3 regions of the Paenisporosarcina sp. P4_D4 genome follow, and region 1 is predicted to be linked to each of the others. Evidence: predicted binding sites of a transcription regulator. Region 1 holds the regulator's gene; each other region holds the start of a gene.
What was found. Region 1 encodes Rex, which represses fermentation and respiration genes when NADH is low (regulators of the CRP and FNR family bind a similar motif). Its sites were predicted from a motif close to TTGTGAAATATTTCACAA; they were not measured.

Region 1 (6,886 bases):
TTTACGACGGTCGCCGAATCCAGGTGCTTTTACAGCAACTGCATTGAATGTGCCACGTAATTTGTTCACTACTAATGTAGCTAAAGCTTCGCCTTCAACGTCTTCAGCAATCAAGATCAATGGTTTACCTTGTTGAACCACTTGTTCTAATACTGGAAGAATCTCTTGAATGCTTGTGATTTTTTTGTCCGTGATCAAGATATATGGATTTTCTAAAATAGCTTCCATTTTCTCTGAATCCGTAACCATGTATGGAGATGCGTAACCGCGATCAAACTGCATACCTTCCACTACATCAAGCTCAGTTGTGAATCCTTTAGATTCTTCAATTGTGATAACGCCATCGTTTCCAACGCGTTCCATTGCTTCCGCAATCAATTGACCAACTTCTTCGTCAGCAGCAGAAATAGATGCTACTTGAGCAATCGATTCTTTGCCTTCGATTTCTTTAGAGATTTCTTTTAACTCAGTAACTGCAGCAGCAACCGCTTTTTCGATACCTTTACGGATACCGACTGGGTTAGCGCCAGCTGTTACGTTTTTCAAGCCTTCGCGAATCATCGCTTGTGCAAGAACTGTTGCCGTAGTTGTACCGTCACCTGCAATTTCATTTGTTTTAGAAGCAACTTCAGCTACAAGCTTAGCGCCCATGTTTTCAAATGGATCTTCAAGTTCGATCTCTTTTGCAATCGTTACACCATCGTTAGTAATAAGTGGTGAACCGAATTTTTTCTCAAGAACGACGTTACGTCCTTTTGGTCCAAGCGTTACTTTTACAGCATCCGCCAATTTATCTACACCACGAAGCATCAAACTGCGTGCGTCTTCACTGAATTTAATTTCTTTTGCCATTTTGTAAACCCTCCTAAAATATGTTTAAGTATTAGCCTACAATTGCTAAAATATCATTTTCACGTAAAATCAAGAATTCATTACCTTCAAATTTCACTTCAGTACCTGCGTATTTAGAGAAGATGATTTTGTCGCCTTCTTTTACATCCAACTCAACACGTGTGCCGTTATCCAGTACACGACCAGTTCCTACAGCAACTACTTTGCCTTCCTGCGGCTTCTCTTTAGCAGAGTCTGGAAGTACGATACCGAATGCAGTTTTTTCCTCAGCTTCGATTAATTCGATTACAATACGATCGCCTAATGGTTTTAACAAGTGAAACAACCTCCTTGAATGGTAGTAATTATTTTATTAGCACTCTCTCTTCTTGAGTGCTAACACAATTCCTATCATAATGAATCACTCACATTTTTGCAAGTGGGAACATACAGATTTTTTGTATTCTTTGCGAGGACTCACGAAAAACAATACAATAGGAAGAGAACTTCTTTTGATGAAAGGAAACTATCTGTGAAAAATAACAAAACAGCGTTTTATCTCATATTGGTTTACATCGTAATGCAACTGTCTGGCGCCTTATTTGCTCCCCTCATTTTCAGCTATTTGAAAGGTCGGGAAGGCATGGAAATCGAGCAAGCCAAGTTGTTAGCAAGTGGCTGGTGGGTGTTCCTGAGCATGGCAGTGGCCACACTTATTGTTTTACTAATCATTCGTAAAGATGGTGCTTTTTTAAATCACTTAAAGGGTAAAAAGAGTTCTGTCCCCGCTTCGATTCTTTGGGGAATTGCCGGTTTCTTTATGGTACTCTTCGGACAAGCCATTGCCTCGCTTATTGAACAATCCTTTGGAATCGAGCAGGGATCCGAAAATACCGCTTCACTAATACAAATTGCCGAAGCAGTGCCAATGGCGATTTTTGCGATTGCCTTGTTTGCCCCTATTCTTGAAGAACTGATTTTCAGACGGGTCATTTTCGGTAACCTTGTCCAAAAAACAAATTTCTTCATTGCAGGTGCAGTGAGTGCCATCGTATTTGCGATTATCCATTTTGATTTCACACACCTTTTACTCTATGCCGTGTCAGGATTTATATTCGCATTTTTATACTATAAAACTAGACGAATTTTGACTTCGATCATCTCCCATATGCTGTTGAATGGGTTTGTTGTATTGATTCAATTAAATATGGAGAACATTGAACGCTATCAAAAGTATTTAGAATCACTATCCAATTCACAATAATAAAAGCACTAAAAGCAAAAAGCCTTCCACCATTATAGAGGTGGAAGGCTTTCATTTTGGCGTTTCGCTTCTTCGATTTTTTGAAGAGCTTCTGCCTTTATAAATTTGCGATAGCCTATTTTGGCTATGACAATGCTGAATTCAAACAGCAAGATGAGCGGAAGTGTAACCAAAACGTGCGACATAATATCTGGTGGCGTTAAAATATCCGCAACCACCACAAGCACAAGGTAAATATACTTGCGATACTTGGTCAGCATCATCGGTGTCAAAATCCCTAATCGGGTCAGGAACAGCAAGATAACCGGCATTTGGAAAACAAAACCGAATGGAATGGTCAATTGAAACAGGAATTCGAAGTATTCATTGATCCCGATTGTCTGCACAATGTTCAGATCAGCTGATAAGTCAGCCATGAAATGGATGACAAATGGGAATACGACATAGTAGGAAAATGAAACCCCTGCTATAAATAACAAAAAGATAAACGGAATGTAGCTAAGAGTTGCCGTTCGCTCTTTTTGATAGAGTCCTGGAGAAATGAATGCCCAAATTTGATATAAAATGAGTGGGGATGTCATGACTATTGCCAAAACCATCATTACGGAAATTAATATTTTAAATGGATCCGTAATTTTAAATGCATTCAATGTTATGTTGCGTGCTTCTTCACTTACCTGCAAAAATTCTATCAGTGGGCCAGCTAGGAAATAGCTGATGATCACTGCTATAACAAAGAAAACGACGATTATCATCAGTCGTTTTCTTAATTCAATAATATGTTCAACTGTAGTCATGTCTCTTTCTTCCATCAGAAAAACACCCTAACGTACTTACTTATCTTCTTCTTCTATCTTTTTCTTCTTTTTATGATCGTCATCTTCGTCGTCATCGACTAGACCTCTTGTTGCATTTTTGAATTCGCGAAGCGAACTGCCGAATGCTCGTCCCAGTTCAGGAAGCTTTTTCGGACCGAATACAAGTAAAGCCACTACCACAATCAATAAAATACTCAATGGACCTGTAGGCATGATAGGCACCTCCTCGTGTCTATATTTATTTTAACGCATTTTTGCTTAGTTTGCTATTTGCTTCTATGAATTATGTGTGAACGTTTCTTCATCCTGTTTAATGAAGTAAATCAGTGTTTGCAGCTCTACGGACAAATCAATTGTATGAACACGTATCGTATCAGGGACAGTCAGACGAATCGGCGTGAAGTTCAAAATCCCTTTTACGGATGTTTTCGTTAATCGGTCCGTTACTTCCTGCGCTGCTCTTGAAGGCACGGTTAAAATCACGAGTTCGATTCCGTATTCCTGTATTTTTTCTTCTAGCTTGCTAGGCTCGAAGATCGGGATGTCACTAATCATCCCATCTTTCGTTGCACTTGTATCAAATGCCACTACGATTCGGGTGTTATGATTTTTATGGAAATTGTATTTCAGAAATGCCGTCCCTAAACTACCTACACCAATTAATGCGACATTCGTTTCTTCATCCTGATCGAGTGTTTGACGGAAAAATGCCAACAGATTTGGCACATCATAACCGTAACCTTTTTTGCCTAACGCACCAAAATGTGAAAAGTCCCGGCGAATAGTTGCTGAATCTATTTTCATCGCTTCACTCAGTTCCTGTGAAGATACCCTTTTCTTCCCTGCGTTCGAGAAGTTTTGGATGAATCGGTAATAGAGAGGTAATCTTTTAGTTGTAGCTTGTGGAATTTTAAGCGGTTCTTGTTTCATGCCGTTCCTCCTGCATTCAAGCGAAATCGCTTTCATCTTACATGAGTAAATGAGAGAAGTAAAGTTCAGTCGTTGCATGAGTTCCTGGCATCCATTAAACTAAGTGAGAACTGAGGTGGAATTCATGATTGTCTTACAAGTGAATCAATTATATAAATCGTTTGTCGTCGATGAAATATTAAGCGGTGTCAAACTTGAAATTAACCATCGTGACCGTGTGGCTTTAGTCGGACGAAACGGTGYCGGAAAGTCGACACTCCTGAAAATTATTGCAGGTGAAATGTCGTATGACTCTGGAGAAATCATCATTCCTAAAGGCACAAAAGTCGGTTATATGGAACAACATGCAGGCATTGACTCCGACTTATCCATTTGGGACGAAATGATGACCATTTTTGAGCATCACCGGGATGCTGAAAGAGAATTGCGTTCCCTGGAACAGCAAATGGCGAATCCCGAAGTATATGAAAACGCTGAGTCTTATGCGCGTATCATGTCTGACTATGACAATAAACAAGTGGCATTCAAAGACTCCGGTGGCTATCAGTATGAAGCGGATACCCGTTCCGTCCTTCACGGAATGCAATTCTTCCCTGAAGAATACACAAAACCAATTCAATCGCTATCGGGTGGTCAAAAAACTCGACTGGCATTGGCTAAATTATTATTAACAAAGCCAGATTTACTGATTCTTGATGAGCCGACGAACCATTTGGACATCGATACGCTCAGTTGGCTGGAGCGTTATCTTCAAGGATATCCTGGTGCGATACTTATCGTTTCGCATGACCGTTACTTCCTTGATCAAGTCGTGAACTTTGTATATGAAGTTTCCCGTCACAAAGTGAAACGTTTTGTAGGTAATTATAGTGCTTACTTGGATGAAAAGGCCAAGACGTACGAACGCGATATGAAAACATTTGATAAGCAACAAGAGGAAAAAGCTAAACTTGAAGATTTTGTTCAACGTAACCTTGCACGTGCTTCCACGACTAAGATGGCACAGTCACGTCGCAAAGTATTGGAGAAAACGGATTGGATGGATTCGCCGGACGGGGATGAAAAATCTGCGAATTTCGGATTTTCTATTGACCGTCAAAGTGGCAATGACGTCTTGAAAGTGCAAGATGTAACAGTCGGTTATTCTGGGAAACCTGTCTCTCAGGACGTCAACCTCCGTGTATTCCGTGAAGACCGCATCGCCCTGGTCGGACCGAACGGTGTCGGGAAATCCACTTTACTGAAAACGGTGGTTAAGGATATCCCACCGATAGATGGATCCATACATTACGGGACCAATGTTCAATTCGGTTACTATGACCAGGAACAGGCAAAATTGACGGGAACTCGCTCCGTACTGAGAGAATTGTGGGACGAATGGCCATTAATGAATGAGAAAGATGTCCGGAATGTGTTAGGACGATTCCTGTTCAGTGGTGATGATGTGACTAAATCGATTTCTTCATTATCAGGCGGTGAAAAAGCGCGTGTTGCTTTGGCGAAACTGATGATGTTGAAAGCCAACACCTTGATTCTCGATGAGCCAACTAACCATTTGGATCTTGATAGCAAAGAAGTACTGGAGAATGCCTTAATCGACTATCCCGGTACTATCCTATTCGTATCACATGACCGCTACTTTATTAACCGGATTGCCACGAAAGTGATTGAGTTATCAAGTGATGGTGCCTTTGAATATTTAGGTGATTACGATTACTATGTCGAAAAGAAAAAAGAGTTAGAAGAAATTCGAGCTGAGCAAGCAGGTCCTAAAGCAATAGAAGCTGCAACGGCGAAGCAATCCACTTCCACCATCGATAAAGAGGCAAAGAAACGGGAACGACAGATCACAAGACGCTTGGAAGAACTTGAAACTCAATTACAAACCATTGAGGAACAAATTAATGCTGTGGAAGAAAAATTATGTGACCCAGCCATTTTCCAAGATCATACGCAATTAATGACCCTTCAAACAGAGCTGGATGCTTATAAAGAAGAACAAGAAACATTCATGACAGAATGGGTTGAATTAGAAGAAGAGTTAGAATCATATTAACTGTTACCGCATGTCAAAACATGCGGTATTTTCTTACTATTTAAGACCCATATATATGGGTCAAGTACAAATTTCGACATTTTTCTTTCCACAAATTTATTCACATGCAAAAGGTTGATATATCAATCTATCAACAGACTTATGCACACTATCCACAGAAAAAAAAGTTTTTATACACATACTTCAATGTAAATCGTACCACTATATATTGAATTCCAGTCACTTATACACAAGTTGTCCACAAAATGTGCATAAGTACAGATGTTCTCTATTGACATCACAATTCATTTTTGCTAAAAAAAGAATCGATTCTCTTTTATTAGAGAATCGATCCTACTTAATTCCAGTCGAATAATGTCATACCCGGTCTGCCGTTCATTGCCAGTGTACTTGTAATCCCTTTTCCGAACATAACAGAGCCAGCAGCAGCAATCATTGCCGCATTATCGGTACATAAAAACAAAGGTGGAACTGTAAACGGAATTCCTTCTTTTGCAAAAGTGTCTTCTAGCGATTTTCGCAATCCTTTGTTCGCAGAAACTCCACCAGCTGCAATTACTTGCTTAGCGTTAAATTGCTTGGCTGCACGCAATGTCTTCGCTGTGAGCACTTCAACCACACTGTTCTGGAAACCTGCAGCAACCGCTTGTGGTTTAATCTCTTCCCCACGCTGTTCAGCATTATGCATATAATTGATGACCGATGACTTCAAGCCGCTGAAGCTGAAATCATACGATCCTTCTTCCAACCAAATACGTGGAAATGCGATAGCTTCTTCGCTTTCATGCGCTAGCCGGTCAATATGCGGACCACCTGGATAAGGAAGCTTCAACACTCTCGCTACTTTGTCATATGCTTCCCCTGCCGCGTCATCACGCGTTTCTCCAATCAGCTCAAACGACCCATGTTCTTTCATTAGAACTATTTCCGTATGCCCGCCTGATACGACCAGGGCCAATAAAGGAAATTGCATAGGCTCCACTAACT
Region 2 (5,019 bases), on a different contig from region 1:
GATGAATTCATTTCCTTATTAAAAGATAAATCGCCACGCATTTTAGCTATTACTGAAGATTGGTGCGGGGATGCTATGATGAATAATCCGATTTTGCGTCGTGTTGCTGAAGCGGCAGATATAGAGGTCCGAGTAGTTTACCGAGATCAAACTTTGGACTTAATGGACCGTTATTTAACAAACGGTGGCCGATCAATCCCAATTTACTTATTGTTGAATCAAGATGGAAAAGTCATTGCGAAATGGGGTCCTCGTGCACCGAAACTTCAAGAATATGTGATGGAACTTCGTAAAGAAATGCCCGCATCAGATGACCCAACGTTCAAAGACAAGCAAAAGGATTTTATTGAGAAAATCACAGCTCAGTACAAATCTACACCTGAATACTGGTTGTGGGTTTACGAGGACATCCGTAAGGAATTTACAGGAGCACTGCAAAAACAGTCATAATTGTTCTACTGGGTGCATTCGTATATAATAAAGAAATCAAGCCGAGGCATATGTCCGGCTTCTTTTCGTGGACTATTCCTGCTGAACTGTTGACAGGGAACTTTTCAGATCGCTCAGGAGTCCTAGCAAATAGAATAAAATGTAAAGCAGGAAGAAGGAAATGTGTATGAAACGTGCACGCATTATTTACAATCCAACATCTGGCCGTGAGTTATTCAAAAAACACTTGCCTGAGGTTTTAGAAAAATTAGAGAAGGCTGGTTACGAAACGTCATGTCACGCAACGACGTGTGAAGGTGACGCTGTTGGAGCCGCTAATTATGCAGTGGAGCGAGGATTTGACCTGGTGATTGCAGCTGGTGGGGACGGCACGTTAAATGAAGTAGTGGCCGGAATCAGTCAATTTGAAAAGCGCCCGAAAGTCGGCCTAATCCCAATGGGAACGACTAATGACTTTGCGCGCGCACTTCGAATTCCTCGAGATATTGATAAGGCAGTGAACATTATTTTGGCGAACGATACAATTCCCGTTGATGTTGGCGTTGTCAATGATCGCTATTTTATTAATATCGCGGGCGGCGGGAAAATAACTGAGTTAACGTATGACGTACCGAGTAAGTTGAAAACTGTACTTGGTCAACTCGCATATTATTTAAAAGGAATTGAAATGCTGCCGTCTATTCGCGCTTCCCAAGTAAGGATAGAATACGATGGGGAAGTGTTTGATGACGAAGCGATGATGTTTCTTGTGGGCCTGACAAATTCAGTAGGTGGATTTGAAAGACTTGCTCCCGACTCGAGCGTCAATGATGGCCTGTTTACATTACTCATTTTGAGAAAGTGTAACATTGCCGAGTTTATTCGATTGGCAACCCTTGCAATACGTGGTGAGCATTTGGAAGATCCTCATGTTGTTTATAAAAAAGCCAAACATATCACTGTATCAGCAGACGATCATGTCCAACTAAATTTAGACGGTGAATACGGTGGGAATGCACCAGCGGTATTTGAAAATTTATATCGTCATATTGAAGTGTTTGTTCCGATCAACGACATTCGTGAACAAGACCGTCCATAATTAATTTGTAGAGCATTTCCTGGAAGACCAGGAAATGCTCTTTGTTCTTTTTATAGTAACTTGTAAAGACAGGTTTTCCACCAATCATCAATGAATGGATTTTCTCGCCTTTTACTCAATCGGTCGATTCCTCATGTCTCTTTCTTCTCAGACTTAGCATCTCAACTGCAACATCCTGTGCACCTGCAAGTTTTGGCAACGTTCCGAGTGGCTCCCAACGGAACTGGAATGTGAGGCCGTTATCTAATCCATCGCAAACCACAAGGTGCTCCCAATTTTGTTGGTCGCCCGCATAATCCAGATGGAAAAAATTACGTTCATGAACTGTGCCTTTTCCATTCGGATAATAGTTATACTTGTGGATTTTTCCAATGAAAGACAGTTTGTCACGCGTGATACCTGTTTCTTCATTAATTTCCCGGTACAATGCATCAATTAGTTGCTCGTCTTCTTCGATTGTGCCGGCTGGAACTTGCAAGCCTGCTTCCGGATGTTGTTTGTGCTCGAAAACAAGTAATTCCAAATTGGGTGCCTGGCCTTTTGTTATGTACGCCAACACTTTACGCTTCGTTTTCATCGCATTCACCTCGAAAATTAAGTATGATTTACTTAGAATACAAAATGCTCAGAACTTTCGCAATATCAATATGTGATAGTTTTCACATTTCCTTCACAGGGACGTGACAAAATCGATACATCCCGAGATTTTGAATGACTCTAATTGGGGTATGATAGGAATTAAGGAAGGTGACGACATGTATAAAAAACAAGAGAAAAAGTTAATGTGGCTTGCGTTTATTGTGGCAACCATTATGATGTTGTCGATAATAGGTAGGATTTTCTGAAGTTAATAGGAGGGGTTTTAAGTGGGGAATGAAGAAGCAGTATTTTTTAGTAGGATATTAACTGAACTTACGCTATCGTTTCATATTATCTATGCCACCATTGGGGTAGGTATTCCGCTCATGATTATGATCGCCCAGTGGGTGGGAATCAAGAAAAATGATGAACATTACATTCTTCTCGCAAGACGGTGGGCACGTGGTTTCGTCATCACAGTTGCAGTGGGCGTAGTTACAGGGACGGCCATTGGTCTCCAACTTTCATTACTCTGGCCGAACTTTATGGAACTTGCAGGGAACGTGATAGCTTTGCCATTATTCATGGAAACGTTCGCGTTTTTCTTTGAAGCCATATTTTTAGGGATTTATTTATATACATGGGATCGATTTGAAAATCAAAAGAAACATTTATTATTACTGATTCCGGTTGCAGTCGGGGCATCATTCTCAGCGGTATTTATTACGATTGTGAATGCATTCATGAATGCTCCTCAAGGATTTGATTTGGTAGATGGGGAATTGATTAACATCAATCCTCTGCTGGCCATGTTCAACCCTGCAATGCCTACTAAAGTGGCGCATGTTGTTGTGACAGCCTACATGACGGCGGCATTTGTGCTTGCTTCGATTGCTGCTTACCGATTATTGAGAGGCTCCAATCATGTGTACCATAAAAAAGCCTTGTTTTTAACAATGAAGCTCGGCCTTATCTTCTCTATTGCAACGGCAATTATCGGGGACTTCTCCGGGAAATATTTGGCGGAGTACCAGCCTGAAAAACTCGCTGCTGCGGAATGGCATTTTGAGACGGAAGAAAATGCTTCGTTAGTAATGTACGGCGTTCTGGACGATGGGGAAGTTAAGTATGCCATCAAAATTCCATATGCGCTGAGTATTCTTGCCCATGGCGACCCATTCTCTGAAGTTAAGGGACTTGACCAAGTGCCTGATGATGAAGAACCACCACTATACATTCATTACTTATTTGACATGATGGTGACAATCGGCATGTGGCTAGCTTTCCTTTCTGCTGTCTATGTATTCGCGGTATGGAGAAAGTGGTCGATTGTACAGACGAAATGGTTCAGATGGCTGCTTGTTGCGAGCGGACCGTTAGCAGTGCTGGCAATTGAATTCGGTTGGTGGCTCGCAGAAGTAGGCCGTCAGCCTTGGATTTTGCGAAACATCATGCGAGTGGAGGATGCGGCTACGACCAGTGGCCAAGTGGATTTAATTCTGGTGCTATTTGCCGGTCTATATCTGATTCTTGGAGTAGGTAGTGTCGTCATTCTCAGACGCATGTTCAAGAAGAATCCAGTGGAGCAAGAAATTGAGGATAGACGCAAAGAAAAAGGCGGTGACTTCGTATGACGCTCGAAATAGTCGGACTTTCTGTCTTATGGATTTTCCTGTTTGGCTACTTGATAATCGGATCCATCGACTTTGGTGCAGGTTTCTTCAATGCATATAACACACTGACTAGGCGTGACCATATCCTGACGAACATTATTGAGCGCTACCTCTCACCTGTATGGGAAGTAACAAATGTATTTCTCGTTTTCTTCTTCGTCGGGATTATCGGTTTCTTCCCTAAAACTGCATTCTACTATGGGACGACGCTATTGGTTCCTGCAAGCATCGCGATCATCCTGCTTGCAATCCGCGGATCCTATTACGCATTTGCGATGTATGGTTCATATGGGCATAAAGGATATACCTTCATGTACGGGTTATCCGGTTTGTTTATCCCGGCATCACTTTCAATCGTTTTGACGATTTCCGAAGGCGGATTCATCTCAATGGTAAATGACCATCCAGTCCTGGATTACTGGAAGCTCTTTACGAGTCCGTTGACCTGGAGCATAGTTGTATTAAGCATCGCGGCACTGCTTTATATTTCGGCTGTCTTCCTGACTTGGTATGCCAATAAAGCAGGTGACCGATCGGCAACTGAATTGCTTCGTAAGTATTCGCTCATTTGGGCATTGCCAACGATGATCACAGCAGGCGGAATCATCTTCGAGCTTCGCGGACATAATCCGGAACACTATGCGCGCATTCTTGATTTATGGTGGGTGTTTGGTATTTCATTCCTGATGTTTGTCGGAACGGTATGGCTGATTTGGAAACGTAAAAATTATGGCTTGGCGTTCGGTTTGTTGACAGGGCAGTTTGCCTTGGCATTCTTCGGCTACGGGATTTCACATTATCCGTACCTGTTATATCCTTATTTGACGATTTACGATAGTTTCACGAACGAAGCGATGGCAATCGCCTTGATTGTTGCTTTCATTGCGGGACTTGGATTATTGCTTCCATCCTTGTATTTATTGCTGAAGTTGTTCCTGTTCAATAAAGACTACGTTCGTGGGAATAAAGATAACCACGCCTAAAGGAGGCCAATCATATGACGGATTTTATGATTTTTTACGCACCATTCATCGTCCTCATCGGTGCAATCATCACAGCATTTTGGTTCGCCCCAAAAGACGGACCATTACGAAAAAAAGAATAGGTAAATGAAAACGCTTGGATATGATTGAATATCCAAGCGTTTAGCTTGTTGACAAAAGAATAATAATTAATATAAAAGAATAAAAAATGAGTTCTTATTTTTTGCACTCTATCGAAAAAAATTGTGGTCGGCTA
Region 3 (6,886 bases), on a different contig from region 1:
TTTGCATCGCTTTTGTAATCTGGCTCGTTTTCTTTGTCGATGTTATTCGGCTTTTAATGTCGCGTAATGATGCCACTGGTATTTCACCACCTTATCGTTTTTTATTCATCCAAAAAGATTACTCTGATTTAGCAAATGTCTTTTTAAACGCTGAGATCGCGTTTACTAAGTCTTCGTCAGCAGGAAGATCTTTTGTTGTACGGATGTGATCTAAAACGTTTGTGTGGTTTGAATCTAACCAGCTATGCAATTCGTTCTCGAAACGAACGATATCTTGAACTGGAATATCATCTAAGTGACCACGTGTAAGAGCGTAAAGAATAATAACTTGTTTTTCAACCTTAAGCGGTTTGTTCAAGTCTTGTTTCAATACTTCTACTGTACGTGCACCACGGTTTAATTTGGATTGAGTTATTTTATCAAGGTCAGAACCGAATTGAGCGAATGCTTCAAGTTCACGGAATGCAGCTAAGTCAAGACGTAGTGTACCCGCAACTTTTTTCATTGCTTTAATTTGAGCTGAACCACCAACACGTGATACTGAAAGACCCGCGTTGATTGCTGGACGAACACCTGAGAAGAATAGGTCAGATTGTAAGAAGATCTGTCCATCCGTAATCGAAATTACGTTTGTTGGAATATAAGCAGAGATATCTCCAGCTTGTGTCTCAACGAATGGAAGAGCTGTAATTGACCCTGAACCAAGTGTTTCATTCAACTTAGCAGCACGCTCTAACAAGCGGCTATGTAAGTAGAATACATCCCCTGGATATGCTTCACGACCCGGAGGACGACGAAGTAATAATGAAAGTTCGCGGTAAGCAGCAGCTTGTTTAGATAAATCATCATAAACAATTAGTACATGCTTGCCATCAAACATGAATTCTTCCGCCATTGTAATACCTGTGTAAGGAGCTAGGTACAATAATGGAGCTGGTTGAGATGCTGATGCAGTAACAACGATTGTGTATTCTAATGCGCCGTTTTTACGAAGCGTTTCAACTACGTTACGAACAGTCGATTCTTTTTGACCGATTGCTACGTAAATACAAATCATGTTTTGGTCAGCTTGGTTAAGGATTGTATCGATCGCAACAGCTGTTTTACCTGTTTGACGGTCACCGATGATTAACTCACGTTGACCACGGCCGATCGGCACTAGTGCGTCAATCGCTTTGATCCCAGTTTGCAATGGTTCATGAACCGATTTACGGGCCATAACACCTTGTGCTGGGCTTTCGATTGGACGAGTTTTTGTTGTGTTGATTGGGCCTAAGCCATCAACTGGTTGGCCTAGTGGATTGACAACACGGCCAATCAATTCTGGTCCAACTGGTACTTCCATAATACGGCCTGTACGACGTACTTCATCGCCTTCTTTGATATCTGCATATGGTCCTAGAATAACGATACCTACGTTGTTCGCTTCTAAGTTTTGTGCCATACCCATAACACCGGTAGAGAATTCCAATAATTCTCCAGCCATGACGTTGTCGAGACCATGAGCACGAGCGATACCATCACCAATTTGGATAACTGTACCCACATCGCTAACTTTCATCTCAGATTGATAATTTTCAATCTGCTGTTTAATCAAGACACTGATTTCTTCAGCTTTGATGCTCATGTATGTCACCTCTTTCGTTTCATAATATTAACCAATAAGTTGTTTTTTCAAGCGGTCTAGCTTAGCGCTTACGCTGCTATCGAAAATACGATTCCCGATTTGAAGACGAATGCCACCAATCAATGATGGATCAATTTCGTTTTCAATGCGTAAAGAGTTCACCCCTACTTTGTGTGCAAATGCAGACGAAATCGCCGCACGCTCATCATCAGTCAAAGGACGTGTAGAGAATACTTTCGCGTCAGCAATACCTTGTGCTTCGTTTGAAAGTGTTTCAAATTCAGTAGCTACTGCCACTACTTCATTGATTCGTTTACGGTCAATCAACACTTGCAGTGTATTCACTACGAATGGATTAGCTTTACCGAATAACTCACGAATCAACTCTTTTTTACGGTCTAAAGAAAGCTTTGGAGAAGCAAGCATAACCTGCAATTCACGATTTTCTTTAAATACCACTTTCACTTCACGGAAATCTTCTTCCACGTGAGCTAGTTGGTTATGTTGTTGTGCTAGTTGAAACAATGCTAGGGCATAACGTTTCGCTGCAGTTGATTGACTCACACTACATCGCCTGCCTTCGCAATCGTTTCTTCGATTAACGCACGGTTATCTTCTTCAGAAATTTGTTTTCCAAGAACTTTAGATGCTGCAAGAACAGATAGAGATACAACTTCTTCGCGTACTGCTGCGATAGCTTTTTCTTTTTCTGTTTCAATCTCACGGACAGCTGATTCTTTCAAACGGCCTGCTTCAGCGCGTGCAGTTGTGATGATTTCTTCACGTTGTGCATCGCCTTGTTGCTTCGCGTTTTCAACAATCGCTTGTGCTTCTGTGCGTGCTTCTTTTAATAAGGCACGTTGTTCTTCAAGTAATTGATGTGATTCTTGGCGGCTTTTTTCAGCTGCTTCGATTTCACTAACAATTAACTCTTCACGTTGCTTCATTACTCCCATCAACGGACCCCATGCGAATTTCTTCAATAGGACCATTAAAAGGATGAAAACGATTAAAGTAGCAAAAATGTCACCAGTGTTAAGTGCTTTTACAGCATGTTCTGTAGTGGCATTTAGGACGAGGTAATCCAAAAACACGATTGTTTCACTCCCTTCAAGAGCTTCAAGTCTTTATCTGAATCTAAACAGATGGATTTTCTATGTTTAAAAACGATCAATATTCATAAGAGAATGACGAAGAATCGTCAAAGATCAACTTCGCCATTACCATTTGTGAGTATATATATATTATTTGTTTAAAACGATGAACGCGATAACTACTGCGATGATAGGAAGGGCTTCTACTAATGCAACCCCGATGTACATTGTTGTTTGTAATAATCCACGTGCTTCAGGTTGGCGAGCCATACCTTCGATTGTTTTTGAAACGATTAATCCGTTACCGATACCTGCTCCTAGAGCTCCTAAACCGATTGCGATTGCTGCTGCTAAAATACCAATTGAACCTTCCATGTGTGTGTTGCCTCCTTGAAATTTGTTTTTTCTTTGTTCAAGTATTGAACAAGTTATACTTAATGATCATGACTCACTTTGTGAGACATATAAACCATTGTTAAAATGACGAAGATGAACGATTGAATCGTTCCGACGAAAATCGAGAAACCTTGCCAAGCTAATGTTGGAATCAATGCTCCTGCAAAACCAAAAATACTTGCGCCGCCAATACCTGCTAGTAACCCTAGCAATACTTCCCCTGCATAAATGTTCCCGTAAAGTCGAAGACCAAGTGTCACCGTATTGGCGAACTCTTCTACAATCTTAAGGGGCAGAAGGAACGGTAAAGGTTTCAAGAAATCTTTTCCGTACTCGGAAAGACCTTTTAACTTGATGCCATAGTAATGAGTTAATATCATGACCATAACCGCTAACGTCATCGTTATGATTGGATCTGCGGTTGGAGATTTCCACCACAATTCACCATTGATAACGATTGAAAATGGTAGACCTAACATGTTCGCTACAAAGATGAACATGATAAGCGTAATACCTAGAACATGGAATCGTCCACCTGTATTCCAGTCCATATTGCTTTTGATAATCCCTTTTACGAAGTCCATTAACCACTCCATAAAATTTTGCATACCAGTTGGCTTTAAACTTAAGTTCCGAGTAGAAACTACTGCGATTAATAGAACGATAAGTGCCGTTACTGTTAGCATCATAACGTTTGATAGGTTGAACGTAAGCCCAAGCCATACCACCGTCGGGTTCTCATGATGCACGTGCATTCACCTCTCTTTCACAATTCGGTATAGAGTTTTTCATGTATATAATCCTGTCTACTATTAATAGAAGACAATCGAGATTACTGAATTCATGCTTCTTCCTGATTTCGACATTCTTCATGTCAAACCGAAAGAAATTCTTGCAAAGGGTGTTTAAACGGAAAGTAGTTTCTATGTATGGTCTTACTGTTGAAACTGTTAAATGAGTTTCTTCCTATACATAAATAACGGTCTAAATCATGATTCACTCTTTTGAATGGTCAAGATCATGGCTGTTACACCGACTGCAAGGCCAATGAACAGAAAAAGCACTAAAAATAACGGGGTGGTGTCTATTTTGTCATCGAGCCACATTCCAGTGAAAACTCCTATTAAAATAGAACCAACAAGTTGTGAGAGAATAGCCGAATAAAGGGCCATTTCTTGTAAAGGACGTCTCGTTTGACGCATGGTGATCCTCACGTTTTTGCATGACTTTGTAAAAATCGCGAATCTGATAGAAAGCAGATACGACAAGGTTTCAACGTGAATTATACACATGAAAGCCCTCTCATTCATACCCTTTGTAAGCATACAATAGGGGTAAAATGATGTCAATTGATTCCCGTGAAAAACTTCACAAAGTCGCCTCAATCGACATATTGTCGACAAATTTGCAAACAGCAGGCTGAGTTGTTATGAAATATCTTTTTTTGGTGCTGGTGCAGATTGTTTAGTAGTGGTTATCTCGATGTTTATCTCGTATTCGAAGAAGGTTATCTGCATTTTGTGTGGTGATATCTTCAATTCGAGTAGCGTTATCTAGATTTCACCTACGTTTATCTAGAATTCGGACAACTATATCTAAAATTCACGTTTTCGGATACAATTCCCTAACAATGTCATAGTGAAAGGGACTGCCGAGGCTGTCCCTTTTCCTTTTTTCTACTTATTTAAATAGTCTTTCAGCGCTTCAACGATTCGTCTTGATGCTTCACCGTCACCATACGGGTTGGATGCATGAGACATTGACGCATAAGCTTCATCGTTCGTCAGCAAATCTTTTGCTAAACCATAAATTGTTTCTTCGTCCGTACCCGCTAGCTTCAATGTTCCTGCCGCGATTCCTTCTGGACGTTCAGTCGTATCGCGCAATACAAGAACCGGTTTCCCTAAAGAAGGTGCTTCTTCCTGCACGCCGCCTGAATCAGTCAATATAATGAAAGAACGTGCTGCGAAGTTATGGAAATCGAGTACTTCTAGAGGCTCGATCAAGTGAATGCGTGGATCATTTCCAAGGATTTCACTAGCTATTTCACGTACAGCAGGATTCATATGAACTGGGTAGACAACTTGTACGTCGTCATGTTCTTCAATCAAACGTTTGATTGCACGGAACATGTTGCGCATCGGTTCACCCAAGTTTTCACGACGGTGTGCCGTCAATAAAATCATTCGGTCTGAGCCGATTTGTTCCAGTACAGGATGCGAGTACTCTTCGCGAACCGTTGTTTTCAACGCGTCAATCGCCGTGTTGCCTGTTACGACAATGCGATCTTCCGGTTTGTTTTCACGGCGAAGGTTATCTGCAGATACTTCCGTTGGTGAGAAATGCAGGTCTGCCATAACACCAGTTAATTGGCGGTTCATTTCCTCAGGGTATGGTGAGTATTTATTAAATGTACGAAGTCCCGCTTCTACGTGACCAACTGCGATTTGGTTATAGAAAGCCGCTAAGCTTGCAATGAAAGTCGTTGTCGTATCGCCATGTACCAAGACGATGTCGGGCTTCGATTCTTTCATGACTGCATCCAATCCTTCAAGTCCACGTGTTGTCACGTCGATTAAAGTCTGGCGGTCTTTCATAATGTTCAAATCGAAGTCAGGTGTAATGCCGAATGTGTCCAATACTTGGTCAAGCATTTGGCGATGTTGCGCCGTTACGGTCACGATGGATTCGATTTCGTCTGTATGTTTTTCTAATTCCAATACGAGTGGTGCCATTTTAATTGCTTCTGGGCGTGTCCCAAAAATCGTCATGACTTTCCATTTTTTCGTCAAGGTCAAAGCACTTCCTTACTTATTTTGTTCCGAACAAACGGTCACCAGCATCGCCAAGTCCTGGCACGATGTAACCATGGTCGTCCAATTTTTCGTCAAGGGCAGCAATGTAGATATCAACATCAGGGTGTGCTTGTTGAAGAACCTCTACACCTTCTGGAGCAGCGATTAAGCACATAAATTTAATGCTTTTTGCACCGCGGTTTTTCAAAGCATTGATTGCAACAAGTGCAGATCCACCCGTTGCAAGCATTGGATCAACTAATATAAAATCACGCTCTTCAACGTCCGCTGGGAGCTTCACATAATATTCGATAGGCTGTAAAGTTTCTGGATCACGGTATAAGCCGATATGTCCGACTTTAGCCGCTGGGATTAATGTTAAAATACCGTCTACCATACCGATACCGGCACGCAAAATTGGCACGATGCCTAATTTTTTACCAGATAAAACTTTTGCTTTAGCTGTTGTTACTGGCGTTTCTACTTCAACATCATCAAGAGGCATATCGCGTGTAATTTCAAAAGCCATCAATGTTGCTACTTCATCTACCAATTCGCGAAATTCTTTCGTACCCGTCTTCTTGTCACGGATATATGTTAATTTATGTTGGATCAATGGATGATCAAATACGTATACTTTTCCCATTTTGTCCTCTCCTTTAACGTTCAAACTTTATCTATTATAGCAGAAAAAAACGGTTACGCTCGACTCCCTTCATATTTACATTTTTAAGAAAGTTTCGTTTATATGACAAGATGATTGATTGAAAGGTTCCTTTCCAATTGGAGAGGAGTGTTTATTCCCTCTCTTATTTTGATTTGTTCTCTTTCGCGAATGTTTATTCCTTTTATATAATTTATTTGAATTCTCAATACAAGCACACCAAGTTTTCCCTTATGAAAATTACCTTATAATGTATTTAAGCTATTTTTATCCTTTCAAATCATGTCTGTCGAAAAAATAAGAAAAGCAC

Region 2: a site for Rex is predicted at 2,176-2,193, ahead of AC1DSL_RS06380 (cytochrome ubiquinol oxidase subunit I). Genes of this name have one in related genera too.
Region 3: a site for Rex is predicted at 4,474-4,491, ahead of AC1DSL_RS00965 (AtpZ/AtpI family protein). Genes of this name have one in related genera too.

What each region holds. Positions count from the first base shown of each region.
Region 1 is NZ_JBFUIO010000070.1:2,801-9,686, reverse strand. Features, by position in the region: gene groL (chaperonin GroEL) at 1-852, opposite strand, end outside; gene groES (co-chaperone GroES) at 884-1,168, opposite strand; gene AC1DSL_RS13175 (lysostaphin resistance A-like protein) at 1,364-2,095, shown strand; gene tatC (twin-arginine translocase subunit TatC) at 2,128-2,907, opposite strand; gene tatA (twin-arginine translocase TatA/TatE family subunit) at 2,929-3,126, opposite strand; gene AC1DSL_RS13160 (redox-sensing transcriptional repressor Rex) at 3,190-3,843, opposite strand; gene AC1DSL_RS13155 (ABC-F family ATP-binding cassette domain-containing protein) at 3,968-5,899, shown strand; gene tsaD (tRNA (adenosine(37)-N6)-threonylcarbamoyltransferase complex transferase subunit TsaD) at 6,237-6,886, opposite strand, start outside.
Region 2 is NZ_JBFUIO010000016.1:7,283-12,301, reverse strand. Features, by position in the region: gene AC1DSL_RS06395 (thioredoxin family protein) at 1-450, shown strand, start outside; gene AC1DSL_RS06390 (diacylglycerol kinase) at 617-1,528, shown strand; gene AC1DSL_RS06385 (NUDIX hydrolase) at 1,644-2,105, opposite strand; gene AC1DSL_RS06380 (cytochrome ubiquinol oxidase subunit I) at 2,395-3,741, shown strand; gene AC1DSL_RS06375 (cytochrome d ubiquinol oxidase subunit II) at 3,738-4,763, shown strand; gene cydS (cytochrome bd oxidase small subunit CydS family protein) at 4,778-4,885, shown strand.
Region 3 is NZ_JBFUIO010000001.1:193,570-200,455, reverse strand. Features, by position in the region: gene atpG (ATP synthase F1 subunit gamma) at 1-76, opposite strand, end outside; gene atpA (F0F1 ATP synthase subunit alpha) at 119-1,627, opposite strand; gene AC1DSL_RS00985 (F0F1 ATP synthase subunit delta) at 1,655-2,191, opposite strand; gene atpF (F0F1 ATP synthase subunit B) at 2,188-2,721, opposite strand; gene atpE (F0F1 ATP synthase subunit C) at 2,872-3,096, opposite strand; gene atpB (F0F1 ATP synthase subunit A) at 3,156-3,866, opposite strand; gene AC1DSL_RS00965 (AtpZ/AtpI family protein) at 4,107-4,319, opposite strand; gene wecB (non-hydrolyzing UDP-N-acetylglucosamine 2-epimerase) at 4,794-5,909, opposite strand; gene upp (uracil phosphoribosyltransferase) at 5,929-6,558, opposite strand.